4 regions of the Providencia sp. PROV208 genome follow, and region 1 is predicted to be linked to each of the others. Evidence: predicted binding sites of a transcription regulator. Region 1 holds the regulator's gene; each other region holds the start of a gene.
The links. Region 1 encodes CRP, which controls carbon source genes, mostly activating them, when cyclic AMP is high. Its sites were predicted from a motif close to ATGTGANNNNNNTCACAT; they were not measured.
Positions count from the first base shown of each region.

Region 2: deoC (deoxyribose-phosphate aldolase) is a predicted target of CRP. The motif match lies at 2,119-2,136, and genes of this name have one in related genera.
Region 3: PR766_RS00485 (NupC/NupG family nucleoside CNT transporter) is a predicted target of CRP. The motif match lies at 2,719-2,736, and genes of this name have one in related genera.
Region 4: udp (uridine phosphorylase) is a predicted target of CRP. The motif match lies at 2,133-2,150, and genes of this name have one in related genera.

Region 1 is NZ_JAMPNS010000012.1:24,604-28,709, forward strand. It holds gene PR766_RS10335 (YheU family protein) at 1-135, shown strand, start outside; gene PR766_RS10340 (phosphoribulokinase) at 184-1,050, shown strand; gene PR766_RS10345 (OsmC family protein) at 1,127-1,531, opposite strand; gene crp (cAMP-activated global transcriptional regulator CRP) at 1,856-2,488, shown strand; gene PR766_RS10355 (hypothetical protein) at 2,687-3,055, shown strand; gene PR766_RS10360 (hypothetical protein) at 3,234-4,106, shown strand, end outside.
Region 2 is NZ_JAMPNS010000017.1:134,235-138,340, forward strand. It holds gene rnz (ribonuclease Z) at 1-411, shown strand, start outside; gene PR766_RS14225 (DeoR family transcriptional regulator) at 470-1,249, opposite strand; gene deoC (deoxyribose-phosphate aldolase) at 1,296-1,964, opposite strand; gene rbsK (ribokinase) at 2,147-3,067, shown strand; gene fucP (L-fucose:H+ symporter permease) at 3,228-4,106, shown strand, end outside.
Region 3 is NZ_JAMPNS010000001.1:105,670-109,775, forward strand. It holds gene zipA (cell division protein ZipA) at 1-476, shown strand, start outside; gene ligA (NAD-dependent DNA ligase LigA) at 522-2,558, shown strand; gene PR766_RS00485 (NupC/NupG family nucleoside CNT transporter) at 2,801-3,985, shown strand; gene PR766_RS00490 (DUF3820 family protein) at 4,081-4,106, shown strand, end outside.
Region 4 is NZ_JAMPNS010000017.1:176,806-180,911, forward strand. It holds gene denD (D-erythronate dehydrogenase) at 1-605, shown strand, start outside; gene PR766_RS14410 (GntP family permease) at 617-1,993, shown strand; gene udp (uridine phosphorylase) at 2,277-3,032, shown strand; gene PR766_RS14420 (tyrosine-protein phosphatase) at 3,315-4,097, shown strand.

The DNA.
Region 1 (4,106 bases):
GGCACCCATGAGAAAAGCTTGCAGGATAAAGTGAATGACGTGAAACGGCAGTTAGTTTCTGGCGAAATTGTGCTAGTCTGGTCTGAGTTACATGAATCGGTAAATTTCATGCCTAATAACCAGTTTCGCCCGTAGCGCTGTTTCTCAAAAATAGTGGTCATGGCGTAAAACAGGGAGTCCACTATGTCAAAGAAGCATCCGATTATTGCAGTGACGGGTTCGAGTGGCGCAGGAACAACCTCAACGAGCCAAGCATTTCGTAAGATATTCCATCAATTAAATATCCGCCCTGCGACCCTTGAAGGGGATAGTTTTCATCGCTATACCCGCCCTGAAATGGATATGGCTATCCGTAAAGCCCGCGAACAAGGACGCCATATTAGTTATTTCGGTCCTGAAGCCAATGATTTTTCTCTACTTGAACAAACCTTAATTGACTACGCGACAACCGGTTATGGGCAGTCTCGTAAATACCTCCATACCTACGATGAAGCTGTGCCTTATGGGTTACAACCCGGTACTTTTACGCCGTGGGAGTCACTGCCATCCAATACCGACGTGTTATTCTATGAAGGGTTACATGGTGGTATTGTCACGCCAGAACACGATGTGGCACAACATGTTGACTTGCTGGTCGGCGTTGTACCTATCGTCAACCTTGAATGGATTCAAAAGCTTATTCGTGACACCACCGAACGGGGGCATTCTCGGGAAGCCGTGATGGATTCCGTAGTCCGTTCAATGGGAGATTATATTAACTATATTACGCCACAATTCTCCCGTACCCATATTAACTTCCAGCGCGTTCCGACGGTTGATACCTCGAACCCTTTTTCGGCAAAAGCGATTCCCTCACAGGACGAAAGTTTTATTGTGATTCGTTTCAGGGGATTAGAGCAGATTGATTTTCCCTATTTATTATCCATGCTAAATGGTTCGTTTATTTCAGCAATGAATACCATTGTGGTGCCGGGAGGGAAATTAGGTCTCGCAATGGAGCTGATTATGATGCCATTAGTGGAAAAACTCATGAAACAGCGTAATGGGTAGCTCAGCATTATAATTAAATAGATTAATGATAAGATGCTTATCGATAATAAAGATAAGCATCTGAATATAAACACGATTATACGTTTTTAATTTCGAAGCTATGAGTCACATTCACCGTTTTTTCTAACATGATTGCGACGGAGCAATATTTTTCCGCCGAAAGTTGGACGGCGCGTTCAACGACTTTGTCTGTTAATTCACGACCAGTGACAATAAAATGTAAATTGATATCAGTGAAGTAGCGAGGCGCTTCTTCGCGGCGCTGTGACGTTAATTTCACCTCACAATCAAGAATATCCTGACGACCTTTTTGAATGATGGAAACAACGTCAATCGCACTACATCCACCCGCCGCCATTAAAACCATCTCCATTGGGCTGGGCGCTTTATCCCCTGCATTACCATCCATCATAATTTGGTGACCTGATGCTGACTCACCTAAAAAAGAGAGTCCTTCTACCCACTTTACGCGTGCTTCCATTTTTATTCCTCTCAAAAAATAGTGATGTTTATCGCCTCATTGTTCCATATATCTAGACAATGTTATATCAGCATTATTAGGCTGAAGCGATACAGGGAAGACATTCGACATTGGATATGATACAAACAATGCTTAGTTGATAGGATTAAGATCAAAACTCAACGTTTCAATTGATTATATTATACAATTGATATTAATTTGCATTGGCCCATAGCAGCATTAATAATAGGCATCAATGTGACTTAATATGCTAAGCTAGACACTTTAAAGTCAGCCTTTCCCTACTTTTCGAAAGGTTGCAATAACATACAGAGGATAACGCTAATGGTTCTCGGCAAGCCACAAACAGACCCTACTCTTGAATGGTTTTTGTCACACTGCCATATTCATAAGTATCCATCCAAGAGCACTCTGATCCATCAGGGTGAAAAAGCAGAAACCCTTTACTACATTGTTAAAGGTTCAGTGGCTGCTTTAATCAAAGATGAAGAAGGCAAAGAAATGATTCTCTCTTATTTAAATCAGGGAGACTTCATTGGCGAACTTGGGTTATTTGAAGAAGGACAGGAACGTACTGCATGGGTTCGCGCAAAAGTTGCTTGCGAAGTCGCTGAAATTTCCTATAAGAAATTCCGTCAGCTGATTCAAGTCAACCCAGATATCCTGATGCGTCTTTCTGCGCAAATGGCGAATCGCTTGCAAACCACTTCCGAAAAAGTAGGTAACCTTGCATTCTTAGACGTTACTGGTCGTATTGCTCAAACATTGTTAAATTTAGCAAAACAACCTGATGCGATGACTCACCCTGATGGCATGCAAATTAAAATTACCCGTCAGGAAATTGGTCAAATCGTCGGTTGTTCCCGTGAAACAGTGGGTCGTATTTTAAAAATGCTGGAAGACCAAAATTTAATCTCCGCGCATGGTAAAACAATTGTTGTCTACGGCACACGATAATTTATTTTTCCGTCTAGCTTATTAGCTGGACTCTGAATAAAAAGGGTTTGTATCAGTGATATAAACCCTTTTTTATACATGTCAGTAATATAACCTTTTCGCCTGAACAAAAAATAACCGCGTTTTTTGATATTATAGAAAACATTCTTCTATATAGAATACTGAATAGTTAGCCAATAATTATTTAGGATTTCATTCATGACACACATTAATAATCTAAGCCATGCAGAGTCTCTTCAGCATTTAGAGAAATACCAAAAACGCTGTATTAACACTTTCTTGAAAAAGCAGGCTTTTTTCGAACATTTAGATGCGGCAAATCGCTCAACAACAAAATGCCCCGCATTAGCGAAAAAGCCGCTGGAAAAAGTCAACAATTTGCCTCAAACACGTTTTGTATCTTCATTGAGTATTGGTCGTTTAGTTCCTAATAGCCAACCTACCCAGCATGTTTCTAAGCCGAAGGTAGCGGTTATGTTTGGTACTCATTCAAACAAAAACATTGATACCCATTCAATTGAATTTAATAAGAGCTTCGTATTCTTTAAGAATCTTACGAGCAAATAGCATTCCAAATTTTTGCCATATGTAGCACCTTAATGAATATGCCACACTTTTGCCTAACCGCTATTTGTTAGGCCTTTTTTATCAATTAGTTAATTATCTAAAGTCGTTTTTTTATATTGCAAGTACATATTACTGAATAAACTAGCCTCATTTTTACATTATCAAGGTGAGGTATCATATGCCCATTTCATTCCCAAAAATTCGATGTGACACCAGTTCCGCACTCAAACTCTATATCCAAAAAACCAACCAAGGTTCATTAAGTTCTGAGACTAAAATTTCATTAATTGCCAATCAAATTGCTAAAATAAAAAGTCGTCATGATTTTTTTAATTTAAAAAATCATGAAACAGAATTAAAAGACCAAAACACCACTCACGATTTTATTATGACCACAATGGATGATGCATCATGGGATGATGAGTCATTTGAATCCTGTGAACAGTTGCCTGCTTGGAAACAAGAATTTTATGATGATTTTGTATCAAATAAATTTAAAAAATGGGATAAACAAACTAAACCATTAATCCATAATCATTACGATGGCACGGTATTTGCTCAATATTTTAATGCTAAAGAAGAACAGCATGAAAATAGCCTCCCCCCCACGCAAACACCTTCTGACACAGCCACACCACAAATATCCCAGCCTCCAGCCATTGCATTATCTCGAAAATTAAAAACAGTGAAACAAGAAAAGAAACAGATCAATACAACAGTAAAACCGACGGTATTCCGTACAGATGGCACTCCGGTGAGCGCAAAACAACAATTAGCATCCAGTGACCGACTATCTAAGCATAAATCGTCGAATTTAACGCTGGTAAACTTAACAAAAAATAGTCAGAAAGAGCACGTTACCCGACATACACCAAAATCGACGATCAAACCTGTTCGTAATGTGATATCAAAAACAACACACACCAGAATGAATTCAGCCAGTGAAAAAACTCGAGCGTCAACATCATTCAATCCGATATTAGAAGAGAGAAATATTCCAAATGAATTTTCTTATAAAAAACCGGAAAGCCCGGCAATACAGGAGACAAAA
Region 2 (4,106 bases), on a different contig from region 1:
CGCGGACCTTGGATGCAGGCGCTGAAGAAGGGCGAAGTTATTGAGCTAGAAGATGGCCGCAGCGTGAATGGGGCTGACTACCTTGGTGAGCCGGTTGCAGGGAAGGTGGTCGCGATTTTTGGGGATACCACCCCAACACCAGAAGCGTTGCTATTGGCTAAAAATGCTAATGTGATGGTGCATGAAACCACGCTAGAAGTGGCGCTGGAGGTGAAAGCCAATGAGCATGGGCACTCTTCAACTCGCCAAGCCGCGCAATTGGCTAAGCAAGCAAATGTGAAACGGTTTATCGCCACACACTTAAGCGGACGTTATGGACCCGCTGATCTTCCTCGCTTACTGGCGGAATGCCAAGCAGAATTTCCAGAAACTCAGATAGCTGAAGATTACTTGACGGTGAAAATTGAGTGAGAAAACAAATCGACACGGGTTCAAACGTGTCGATTTTGTTTTGATGAAATACCTCAGCCTAATAAATAACTTTAACAAACCCATTACGGCAGTATGTTTCGTATTCATCACTGAGTTGCCGGTTCGTGACAATCACATCAAATTGAGATAACTCTCCCATATTCGCCGTCGCCACTTCATCAAACAGATTGTAAGGCGCTAATAAAATCTTACGAATAGATTTTTCCATGCCTTTCTTTTTCATCGGTAAATCATCGAGATTATAGCAAGTCACCCCATAGGCACTGTGAACGCCAGTTGCGGACATAAACGCTTTTTTGGGGTTGATGGAATCCAATAAAGAAGGCAATGTTGGGCTGTAAAAAGAGTCACTTTTGGGGCGATATTCCCCACCACAGAGCAGAGCGGTAGCATTCTTTTTCTGGCTTAAAGCAAGGAAAACGTTATGGGAGTAACAAATTCCAGTAAAGCTTATCTCTTCAGGGATCAAGGCGATCAAGGTGGCCATTTCAATGCCATTATCGAAAAAGATCACATCGTCTTCGCTGACCATACTGGCGGCTAGATTTGGAATATACAGATCTTCAGTTTGGTCTGGTGTGAAAATATCGGCATGAGGCTCATGAGGAGTTAAAGCGGCAGGTTGAGTGACAGAAACAATATAGCCACCAAGCAGTGACATTGGAATGGGACCTTCAGTATCGGCATTGAGATCTCGACGAATAGTCATTTCAGAAACTTCGAGTATTCTCGCTGCCTCTTTAAGGTGAATGCGTCCTGAACGTTTAATACATTCACTTAATCGGCGAAGGCGTTCTTTTTGTTTAGTTTCTATCACCCTGCAATCCTTTTTATGATGGCGCGGACGAACCGCGCCCCGTTGTTTAGTAGTCACTTGGAGTGGTATTTTCTCCAGTCACAATAGCGACACTCGCGCTTGCACCAACGCGGTTAGCACCAGCTTCAATCATCTTAATTGCGGTTTCACGCGTACGTACACCACCGGATGCTTTGACGCCAATTTCATTGCCAACCACTTTACGCATTAAAGCGACGTGATGCTCAGTGGCACCCATTGTACTGAATCCTGTTGAAGTTTTCACAAATCCAACGTTAATTGTGCGGCAAATTTCACAAACCTGTGTGATTTCTTCATCAGTTAACAGGCAAGTTTCGAGGATCACTTTCAGTGTTGCCTTACCACAAGCCGCAAAAACGGCTTCAATATCTTGACGAACAAAGTCTAAATCACCACTTTTTAGCATACCAACGTTGATGACCATATCCACTTCATCGGCACCACGGCGAACAGCTTCAGCGGCTTCAAATGCTTTAGCTTCTGTTAAACATGCACCTAATGGGAAGCCTACGACACAGCACACCATCACATCGCTATCTTTTAAACATTCACTTGCTAAAGGTACATAGCCGGTGTTAACACACACAGAGGCAAAATGATATTGTGCGGCTTCTGCACATAACGTTTTGATATCATTAACCGTTGCGTTAGCAGCCAATAAAGTATGATCGATATATTTCGCTAAATCTTGCATTTTAAACCTTCCTATATGACGTTTTCAGAATAGATGTGGAATAGGTAACAAAGAATGAGGAAATGTGGCAGATATAACACTTGATCATTCGTTATTCGAGATCCTAATCACAAATGATATTTTTGCAACATGATAATGTTAGGATTATATCATTATGTGATTTATTTAACACGAGGGACATCATGGATATAGCAGTTATCGGTTCAAACATGGTCGATTTGATCACCTACATTGATCAAATGCCAAAAGAAGGGGAAACCCTCGAAGCCCCAGCCTTCAAAATCGGTTGTGGCGGTAAAGGGGCAAACCAAGCTGTTGCCGCAGCAAAGTTAAACTCTAAAGTGATTATGCTAACTAAAGTTGGAGACGATATTTTTGCGGATAACACCATCCGTAATCTTGAGTCTTATGGCATCAATACTCGCTATGTAGAAAAAGTACCATGCACCTCAAGCGGTGTCGCACCGATTTTTGTTAACCAAAATTCGTCTAACAGTATTTTGATTGTTAAAGGGGCGAATAAGTTTTTATCCCCAGAAGATATCGACCGCGCCGCGGAAGATCTGAAAAAGTGCAAACTGATCGTATTGCAGCTGGAAGTGCAGCTGGAAACGGTTTACCACGCGATTGCCTTCGGTAATAAGCACAACATTCCTGTGTTACTTAACCCAGCACCAGCACAACGCGCACTGGATTTAGATTACGCATGTCGTTGTGATTTCTTTGTACCGAATGAAACCGAGTTAGAAATTCTGACCAACATGCCTGTGGATACCATGGATAACGTGCGTCGTGCCGCACAATCCCTGTTAGACAAAGGTCTGAAAAACCTGATTGTCACTTTAGGCGACAAAGGTGCGCTATGGATGACTCGCGACAGTGAGTTATTTATTCCGGCTATCAAAGTCAATGCAATTGACACTAGTGGTGCTGGCGATGCGTTTATCGGTTGTTTCTCTCATTACTATGTTCACACCGGAAACATCGAAGAAGCGATGAAAAAAGCGGTTCTATTTTCAGCCTTCAGCGTAACAGGAAAAGGCACGCAATCTTCTTATCCAAGTATCGAGCAGTTCAGTGAGTTTGTGCAGTTGAATAATTAGTTCTAACCATCTTTCAAGCGCCAGAAGCATTACCTGTACCCACAATATTTGCTCTGAATTTGAATGATGTTGAGCATGACCGGTTGAAATGAAGGTTGCCATTAGAGCAAAAAGCCCGTTTAACCGGTTAAAAATATTATAAAAACGATTAAGGGTTACTATGAACATCAAGAACATCACTCAGTTACCTGATGGGTACCTGAATAAGACACCTATATTCCAATTTATCCTGCTTTCCTGCTTATTTCCGCTTTGGGGATGCGCAGCAGCATTGAACGATATTTTAATCACACAGTTTAAAAGCGTCTTTGAACTCAGTAACTTTGCTTCTGCATTAGTGCAAAGCGCGTTCTATGGTGGTTACTTTTTGATTGCGATCCCTGCGTCATTAGTGATCAAAAAAACCAGTTATAAATACGCGATTATGATCGGATTGATCTTGTATATTGCGGGTTGTTCCATGTTTTTCCCAGCATCGCACATGGCAACTTATACCATGTTCTTAGCGGCGATTTTTGCGATCGCGATTGGTTTAAGCTTCCTTGAAACCGCAGCCAATACTTACAGTTCCATGATCGGTCCAAAACAGTACGCGACACTGCGTCTGAATATCAGCCAAACCTTCTACCCAATTGGTGCCGCAGGTGGGATTTTACTGGGCAAATATTTAGTTTTCTCAGAAGGGGAAAGCCTACAAAGCCAAATGGCAGGAATGGATGCGACTCAAATCCATGAATTCCGTTTAGCCATGCTGGAAAACACCCTTGAACCATACCGTTATATGATCATGGTATTGGTTGTGGTGATGATCCTGTTTTTACTGACGAAATTCCCGAAATGTAAAGTGGCAGAAACTGCGGAACATAAACGTCCTTCTGCACTGGATACCTTAAAATATTTAGCTAAAAACAGTCGCTTTAGAAAAGGGATCATCGCCCAGTTCCTATATGTGGGAATGCAAGTTGCTGTTTGGTCGTTCACCATCCGTTTAGCGCTGGAAATGGGGGATATCAACGAGCGTGATGCCTCTAACTTTATG
Region 3 (4,106 bases), on a different contig from region 1:
CTCACGCTGAAGTTGCACAAGAGCCTGAGACTGCATCGACCGAGAAAGCCGCCTCTGCAAGCGAAAAAGAAATTGTTCTGGTACTGCACGTTGCGGCACATCATGGTCAAGTTCTTGAAGGTGAAGCTTTGTTGCAAAGTATTCTTCAGGCAGGTTTCCAATTTGGAGCCATGAATATTTTCCACCGCCATGTGCACCCAGCGGGGTCTGGTCCAGTCCTCTTTAGTTTGGCGAATATGGTGAAGCCAGGCTCATTTGATCCAGAAGCTATGGCTGATTTCACGACGCCGGGTGTCTCTATCTTTATGATGGTGCCATCGTACGGTGAGGCGAGCCAAAACTTTAAACTCATGCTTCAAGCCGCGCAGCGCATCGCATCAGATGCAGGCGGTGTTGTATTGGATGATGAACGAAAAATACTGACACCTCAAAAAATAGAGGTGTATCATGCAAGAATTCGAAATACATTAAGTTAATTAAAACCCCCGACTTAGGGGGTTTTTTATATCTATTGGTGAAACATGACGACGAAAAAAAATCCTGACGCACTCACACAAAAAATAGACGCGTTAAAACAGCAATTGCGCCATCACGAATACCTCTATCATGTTATGGATGCCCCTGAAATTCCTGATGTGGAATATGATAAACTGATGCAAGAGCTCAAGGCGCTTGAAGCAGAACATCCTGAGCTGATCACAACGGACTCACCAACGCAGCGCGTAGGGGCAGCACCTTTAGCGGCATTTGACACTGTTCGCCATGAAATTCCGATGCTTTCTTTAGATAACGTATTTGATGAAGAAAGCTATCTCGCATTTGATAAACGCGTGAAAGACCGACTGCATAACCACACTGAATTAACATTTTGCTGCGAACTCAAATTAGATGGTCTAGCTGTCAGTTTGCTGTATGAAAATGGTGAGTTAGTTCAAGCGGCAACCCGTGGTGATGGTACGGTTGGCGAAAATATCACGGCCAACGTACGCACGATCAAAGCAATTCCGCTACGTTTACGCGGGGATAATATTCCTGCGCGTGTTGAAATTCGTGGTGAAGTTTTTATGCCTCAAAAAGGCTTTGAGGCGATGAACGAAGAAGCACGTAAAACGGATGGTAAGATTTTCGCTAATCCACGTAATGCGGCAGCAGGTTCCCTTCGCCAGTTAGATCCACGTATTACGGCTAAACGTCCATTAACTTTCTACTGCTATGGTGTAGGGCTAGTGGAAGGTAAAACATTGCCAGATACCCATTATGAGCGCTTGATGCAATTCAAAGCGTGGGGGCTGCCAGTCAGTGAGCATGTTCAACTGCGTGTGGGTTGCCAGCAAGTTCTCGATTTTTATCATCATGTTGAAAAAATTCGCCCAACACTCGGTTTTGATATCGATGGTGTAGTGATTAAAGTGAACGATATTGCAATCCAAGAGGAATTGGGGTTTGTCTCGCGTGCGCCACGTTGGGCTACGGCATTTAAATTTCCAGCCCAAGAACAGATAACATTGCTGAAGGATGTTGAATTCCAAGTTGGGCGTACTGGAGCCATCACACCTGTGGCACGTTTAGAGCCAGTACAAGTTGCAGGTGTCGTCGTCAGTAATGCGACACTCCATAATGCCGATGAGATAGATCGCTTAGGTGTTCGCATTGGTGATACGGTCGTAATCCGTCGAGCAGGGGATGTGATCCCACAAATTGTCAGTGTTGTCATGGACAAACGCCCTGCGGATAGCCGTGAAATCATATTTCCAACACACTGCCCAGTATGTAATTCGGATATTGAGCGTGTAGAAGGGGAGGCGGTAGCTCGCTGCACAGGCGGGTTAACCTGCGGGGCGCAGTTGAAAGAGTCTCTGAAGCACTTTGTTTCTCGCCGTGCAATGGATGTGGATGGCATGGGAGATAAAATCATTGAGCAATTGGTGGATGCAGAGTATGTCGCAAATGCGGCGCAGCTCTACCAATTATCAGCGGGTAAATTAACGGGTCTAGAAAGAATGGGACCAAAATCCGCGCAAAAACTGATTGATGCGTTAGAGAAATCTAAACAAACTACACTCGCCCGTTTCATCTATGCATTAGGGATCCGTGAAGTGGGTGAAGCCACCGCGGCAAACCTCGCCGCACATTACGCGTCGTTAGATGCGGTGATGGCAGCAGATGAAGATTCACTGAAAACTGTACAGGATATTGGTGAAGTGGTTGCGAAGCATGTCGTGCATTTTTTCCGTGAAGAACATAATCGCCAAGTTATTCATGATTTACTGACTATTGCGAATATCCATTGGCCAGAAGTTCAAGTCATTAATAGTGCTGAAATTGACAGTCCATTTGCGGGTAAAACAGTTGTTCTGACAGGTTCGATGTCAACACTTTCTCGTGATGATGCCAAGGATAAACTGGTCGCTTTAGGTGCGAAAGTCGCAGGTAGTGTGTCGAAAAAAACGGACTTAGTTATTGCGGGTGAAGCGGCGGGGTCTAAGTTAGCGAAAGCTACTGAACTCGGCATAAAAGTCATTGATGAAGAAGAGTTAATTCGTTTGCTGAATATCTAATCGTGACCTATATTTAATGCGCAATGCCATTATCAACCAAGGGGATAATGGCATTTATTATTTTCTGGCTAACATTTATCCTGTTGTTATTGGGACGTGATTCGTGAAACGTGATCTGGTCGTTACTTTTGGGAAAATGGTAGAGCCAGTTTTCATATTAATGTGACTTTAATCTCATTTAAATGTTGCCCATTACATAGAATATGCGCATAGACTGATTCGTAACTTTGTTGGAGTCAAATATGACCTCGATCCTGCACTTTATTTTATCCATAGTTATTATCGCTGCACTTGCGATTCTAGCGAGTAGTAACCGTAGAGGGATTCGTCCACGCTACGTTATTCAATTGCTCGTTATTCAAATTGCGCTCGCTTACTTGTTCTTAAAATCAGGTATTGGTGAGTCCTTCGTTCTTGCTGTTGCTGGTGTCTTTACCCACTTGTTGGGTTATGCAGCAGAAGGGACTAAATTCATCTTCGGTGGAATGATTGAAGGAAACTTGGCCTTCTTCTTCCTGCAAGTGCTGTGCCCAATCATCTTCATTTCAGCGCTGATTGGTATTCTACAACACATTAAAGTACTGCCTTTTGTCATTCGTATCATCGGTACGGTGTTATCGAAAGTTAACGGTATGGGTAAACTTGAGTCATTCAACGCAGTGAGCTCATTATTGCTGGGTCAGTCAGAAAACTTTATTGCATATAAAGACCAATTAAGCAGCATGTCAGAAAGAAGAATGTACACGATGGCAGCAACGGCGATGTCGACCGTTTCAATGTCAATTGTTGGCGCATACATGACGATGTTGGATCCAAAATATGTGGTTGCAGCGCTGGTGCTGAACATGTTTGGTACGTTCGTTGTATTATCACTGATCAACCCGTACCCACCTGAAGGGGAAAAAGAGATCCAAATGCGTAGTCTGCATGAAGGTCAAAGTTTCTTCGAAATGCTAGGTGAATATATTCTTGCAGGGTTTAAAGTTGCGATTATCGTTTCTGCGATGCTGATTGGTTTTATTGCACTGATTGCCATGGTTAATGGTATCTGTTCCGCGATATTCGGCGTGAGCTTCCAGACCATGCTGGGTTATGTATTCTATCCATTTGCTTGGATGTTAGGTATTCCTGCTAATGAAGCACTGCAAGTTGGCGGCATCATGGCTGTGAAGATGGTCACTAACGAATTCGTAGCAATGGATGGCTTAAAAGCAGTGGCATCAGGTTTATCAGACCGTTCTGTTGGTATTTTATCTGTATTCTTAGTTTCGTTCGCTAACTTCTCTTCTATCGGTATTATTGCTGGTGCGATTAAAGGGTTAGATGAAAAACAAGGAAATACCGTTGCACGTTTTGGTCTGAAATTACTGTATGGCTCAACACTGGTAAGCTTCTTATCTGCGGCAGTGGTTGGATTAATCCTGTAGTTACCGCTATAAAAAGTGTTACAGTGAAAAACGGCATTCAGTGAATGCCGTTTTTTTATGTCTAAGGCTTTCTATCGATAAAGCATGAGGAAAGAATGGAAAAACAAGACTTAATTGATAT
Region 4 (4,106 bases), on a different contig from region 1:
GCTCCCTTGCGGTATTTGGTGGTGAATTACCTGATGTAATCACCGACCTTTGCGTGGTAAACCCTCAGTCTTCTTATGGCGCTCAAAAAGCCATGTGCGAACTGATGGTGAACGATTATTCACGTAAAGGGTATGTCGATGGTCGAGTGATGCGCTTACCAACCATTAGTATTCGTCCTGGCGTCCCGAATAAAGCAGCGTCTTCTTTTGCTAGCGGTATTATCCGTGAGCCTCTTAATGGCATTGAGAGTGTTTGTCCTGTGTCTCCAGCGCTGGCTCTATGGTTATCTAGCCCAGAAACGGTCATCAACAACTTTATCCATGCAGTGTCGATTCCTGCGGAAAAATTTGGTCTTTCACGCACCGTGAACCTGCCCGGGATCACCGTGACAGTGCAAGATATGATTGATGCACTGCGTGATGTTGCAGGACAACAGGCCGTTGATTTAATTCGTTTTGAACCGGATGAAGCGATTAATCGCATTGTGGCAAGTTGGCCAGGTAAATTTGATATTCGCCGTGCACTGGATTTAGGTTTTAGAGCTGATGGATCATTTAGCGATGCGATCCGTTCATTTATTAAGCATCATAGCGCGAAAAAATAGGAGATTAAATAATGTCCTATATTCCTATTATTGGCCTCGCGGTGGCCATATTTGTCCTTATCTTTTTAGTATTACGAACGCGTGTTCACGCACTGTTAGCCATGCTAATTGCCGCTGCAATTGCGGGGTTATCCGGTGGGCTAACCGCGGCTGAAACCGTCACGGTGATCACAAAGGGCTTTGGCTCGACCCTCGGTAGCATTGGTATTGTTATCGGTCTCGGGGTGATGATGGGAAGGGTGCTGGAAGTTTCAGGTGCTGCTGAGCAAATAGCCTATAGCTTTATCAAATGGTTAGGGAAAAAACGTGAAGAGTGGGCACTGGCAATCACCGGCTATATTGTCAGTATTCCTATCTTTGTGGACTCGGCATTCGTCATTCTTTACCCGTTGGCAAAGGCATTAGCCAAAAATGGTAAACGGAGCATCTTAACGCTTGGGGTCGCATTAGCGGGTGGGTTAGTGGTAACTCACCATACTGTACCACCAACACCGGGTCCTTTAGGTGTCGCAGGTATCTTTGGGGTTGATGTTGGTGCGATGATTTTAGCGGGTATGGCGCTCGCGGTACCATGTGTCATCGGTATTGTGTTCTATGCCAAATGGCTAGGAACCAAATACCCTGAGTTTATGCCAGATGAGACGGGCAGCGAAGATCTAAAAGAAGTGCATGCACGTTACATGGAAGAAAAAGCGAATAAACCATTACCAAGCTTATTCTTATCATTGTTACCTATTATTACGCCAATCTTGTTGATTTTTATTAATGCTATCAACGGATTATTGCTAAAAACGGCCACCTTCCAAGGCATGGATGATAACTGGTACTTCCAATCATTCCAATTCTTAGGCGCCCCGATTATTGCACTCTCAATTAGCGTATTGATTTCAGTCTATACGTTAATGCCAAAAGCCTCGAAAGAAGAAGTCATTGACCGTATGGAAGAGGGATTGCAGGCGGCAGGGATTATCTTACTGGTCACGGGGGCTGGTGGTGCATTAGGTGCAGTATTACGTGATAGTGGTACGGGAACAATTTTAGCGGAGCACGTTGCGAATTTACCGATTACGCCAGTGCTAATACCGTTCATTATTGCCACGTTAGTGCGTTTAATTCAGGGATCAGGAACGGTTGCAATGATCACCGCAGCATCGATTTCTGCGCCAATTATTAGCCAAATCCCTGATATCAACTTATTAGTTGCCGCTCAAGCAGCAACAATGGGCTCTCTGTTCTTCGGTTACTTTAACGACAGCCTTTATTGGGTTGTGAACAGAATGATGGGGATTAAAGACGTTAAACAGCAAATGATAGTTTGGTCTATCCCAACAACAATCGCGTGGGCTATCGGGTTGGTTGGCGTTTTGATCCTTGATGTTGTGCTGTAAGTCTAGCACATTGATATTGTAATATTTTTTATCTTCTGCCTATCCAAAGCGCCTATTCAGGCGCTTTTTTTCGATAATCGCAAACATTCATCTATACTGGGTGTATCTCATCATTAGCTTTAATGTCACCGGACTTTATTTGTGATATATATCTCATTTTAATGAAAATGAAGTGAATCAGTTTCTATTAAAAGCGATATTGGTCACTAAATTAAGTCGAGCTAAGCGCTATATTGACTATAACGTACTAATTCAATGATGCCATTGTGTAAAGGAGTTTGATATGTCTGACGTTTTCCACTTAGGTTTAAAAAAGAGTGACTTACAGGGTGCAACTGTTGCTATTGTTCCTGGGGATCCTAACCGTGTTGAAAAAATTGCACGTCTGATGGATAACCCTGTGCATTTGGCTTCATTACGTGAATTCACTTCATGGCGTGGTGAACTTGATGGAAAAGCCGTGATTGTTTGCTCCACAGGTATTGGTGGTCCATCAACCTCTATCGCAGTTGAAGAGCTAGCTCAGCTAGGCATCCGTACTTTCTTGCGTATCGGTACAACAGGTGCAATCCAAGAAAACATCAATGTAGGTGATGTTTTAGTGACTACCGGTGCAGTGCGTTTAGATGGTGCAAGTCAGCATTTTGCTCCGCTGGAATTCCCTGCGGTTGCTGACTTTACTTGTACTAATGCGCTGTATGCTGCGGCGACAGAAGCGGGTGCAACTGTTCATGTTGGTATTACTGCATCTTCAGATACTTTCTACCCAGGTCAAGAGCGTTACGACACCTATACAGGTCGTGTGATGCGCCACTTCAGAGGCTCAATGAAAGAGTGGCAGGATATGGGCGTGATGAACTATGAGATGGAATCTGCAACGCTGTTAACTATGTGTGCAAGCCAAGGTCTGCGTGCAGGTATGGTTGCTGGCGTTATCGTTAACCGTACTCAGCAAGAAATTCCAAATGAAGCGCTTCTGAAAAAAACAGAAGGCAATGTTCTGAGCATTGTTGTCGAAGCGGCTCGTCGCCTGCTGTAATCCTAATTAGCTGACCCGTTTACTGACTTCACTCGGTTGTGGATTTTCGGTAAACGGGTTCAGTTATCATCATGCTACCCATGTATCTTAAATATTCTTGTATCTCTAATTGATCAGCGCAAAATTTATTTTCTCGCGTTTTTCTTATTCCCTTCATCGATGAATCTGTTATTGTCATTTAAAACAATGAATAGAAGCCTCTTAAGTTACTCAAATTACAAGTAATTGATAATTTCGTTTATTTTTAGTTTGAGCAATGACAGCGCTAAAAAGGGAAAACGTATGTCAACCAAACCTTACCTTCACCCCTCTGTACTGCCTTTAACCGGTGGAATTAACTTTCGTGATTTAGGTGGAAAAAAACTATCCAACGGCGGAAAAATTAAACCTGGGGTTTTATTTCGCTCAGGTGCATTAGACCGCTTAACCCAAGATGATGAAAAAGTCTTACAGTCACAAAACCTTTTCCAAATCATCGATTATCGCGATGAAGCTGAAATTTTGGATAAACCTGATGTGGTGTGGAGTGGCGCTCATTATGTGCATGCCCCAGCAAACCCTTTGGCAAAAGAAGTGAGTGCGAATTTAGATAAACTCACACCAGAAGTGCTAGAAAAATTTGATCCTCAAGCTTTCATGTTCCGCCTTTACGAGTTACTTCCATTGAATAATGCGGCATATCATCAATTGGTCAGCATGTTGAAGCAACCGGAAAAAGGTGGTCTTGTGCAACACTGTGCAGTCGGTAAAGACCGTACTGGGATTGGCTCGGCTTTAGTGCTATTTGCGCTGGGGGCGGATGTTAATACGGTGATGGACGATTACCTATTAACCAATGAAACGTTAGCGCCATTCCGTAATCACCTACTGGAAGAATTTTCAAAAACTATGAGCGAGAATGTGGTAAAAAAATTCGAGTATGTGTTCTCTGTACGTGAAGAATTCTTACAGACTGCATTGAAAAGCATAGAAAATAATTATGGTGATGTGGATAAATGGCTAGAAAAAGATTTTGGCTTAGGTAACGCTCAACGCAGCGTACTACAAAGTTACTTCCTCGAATAATCTAATAAA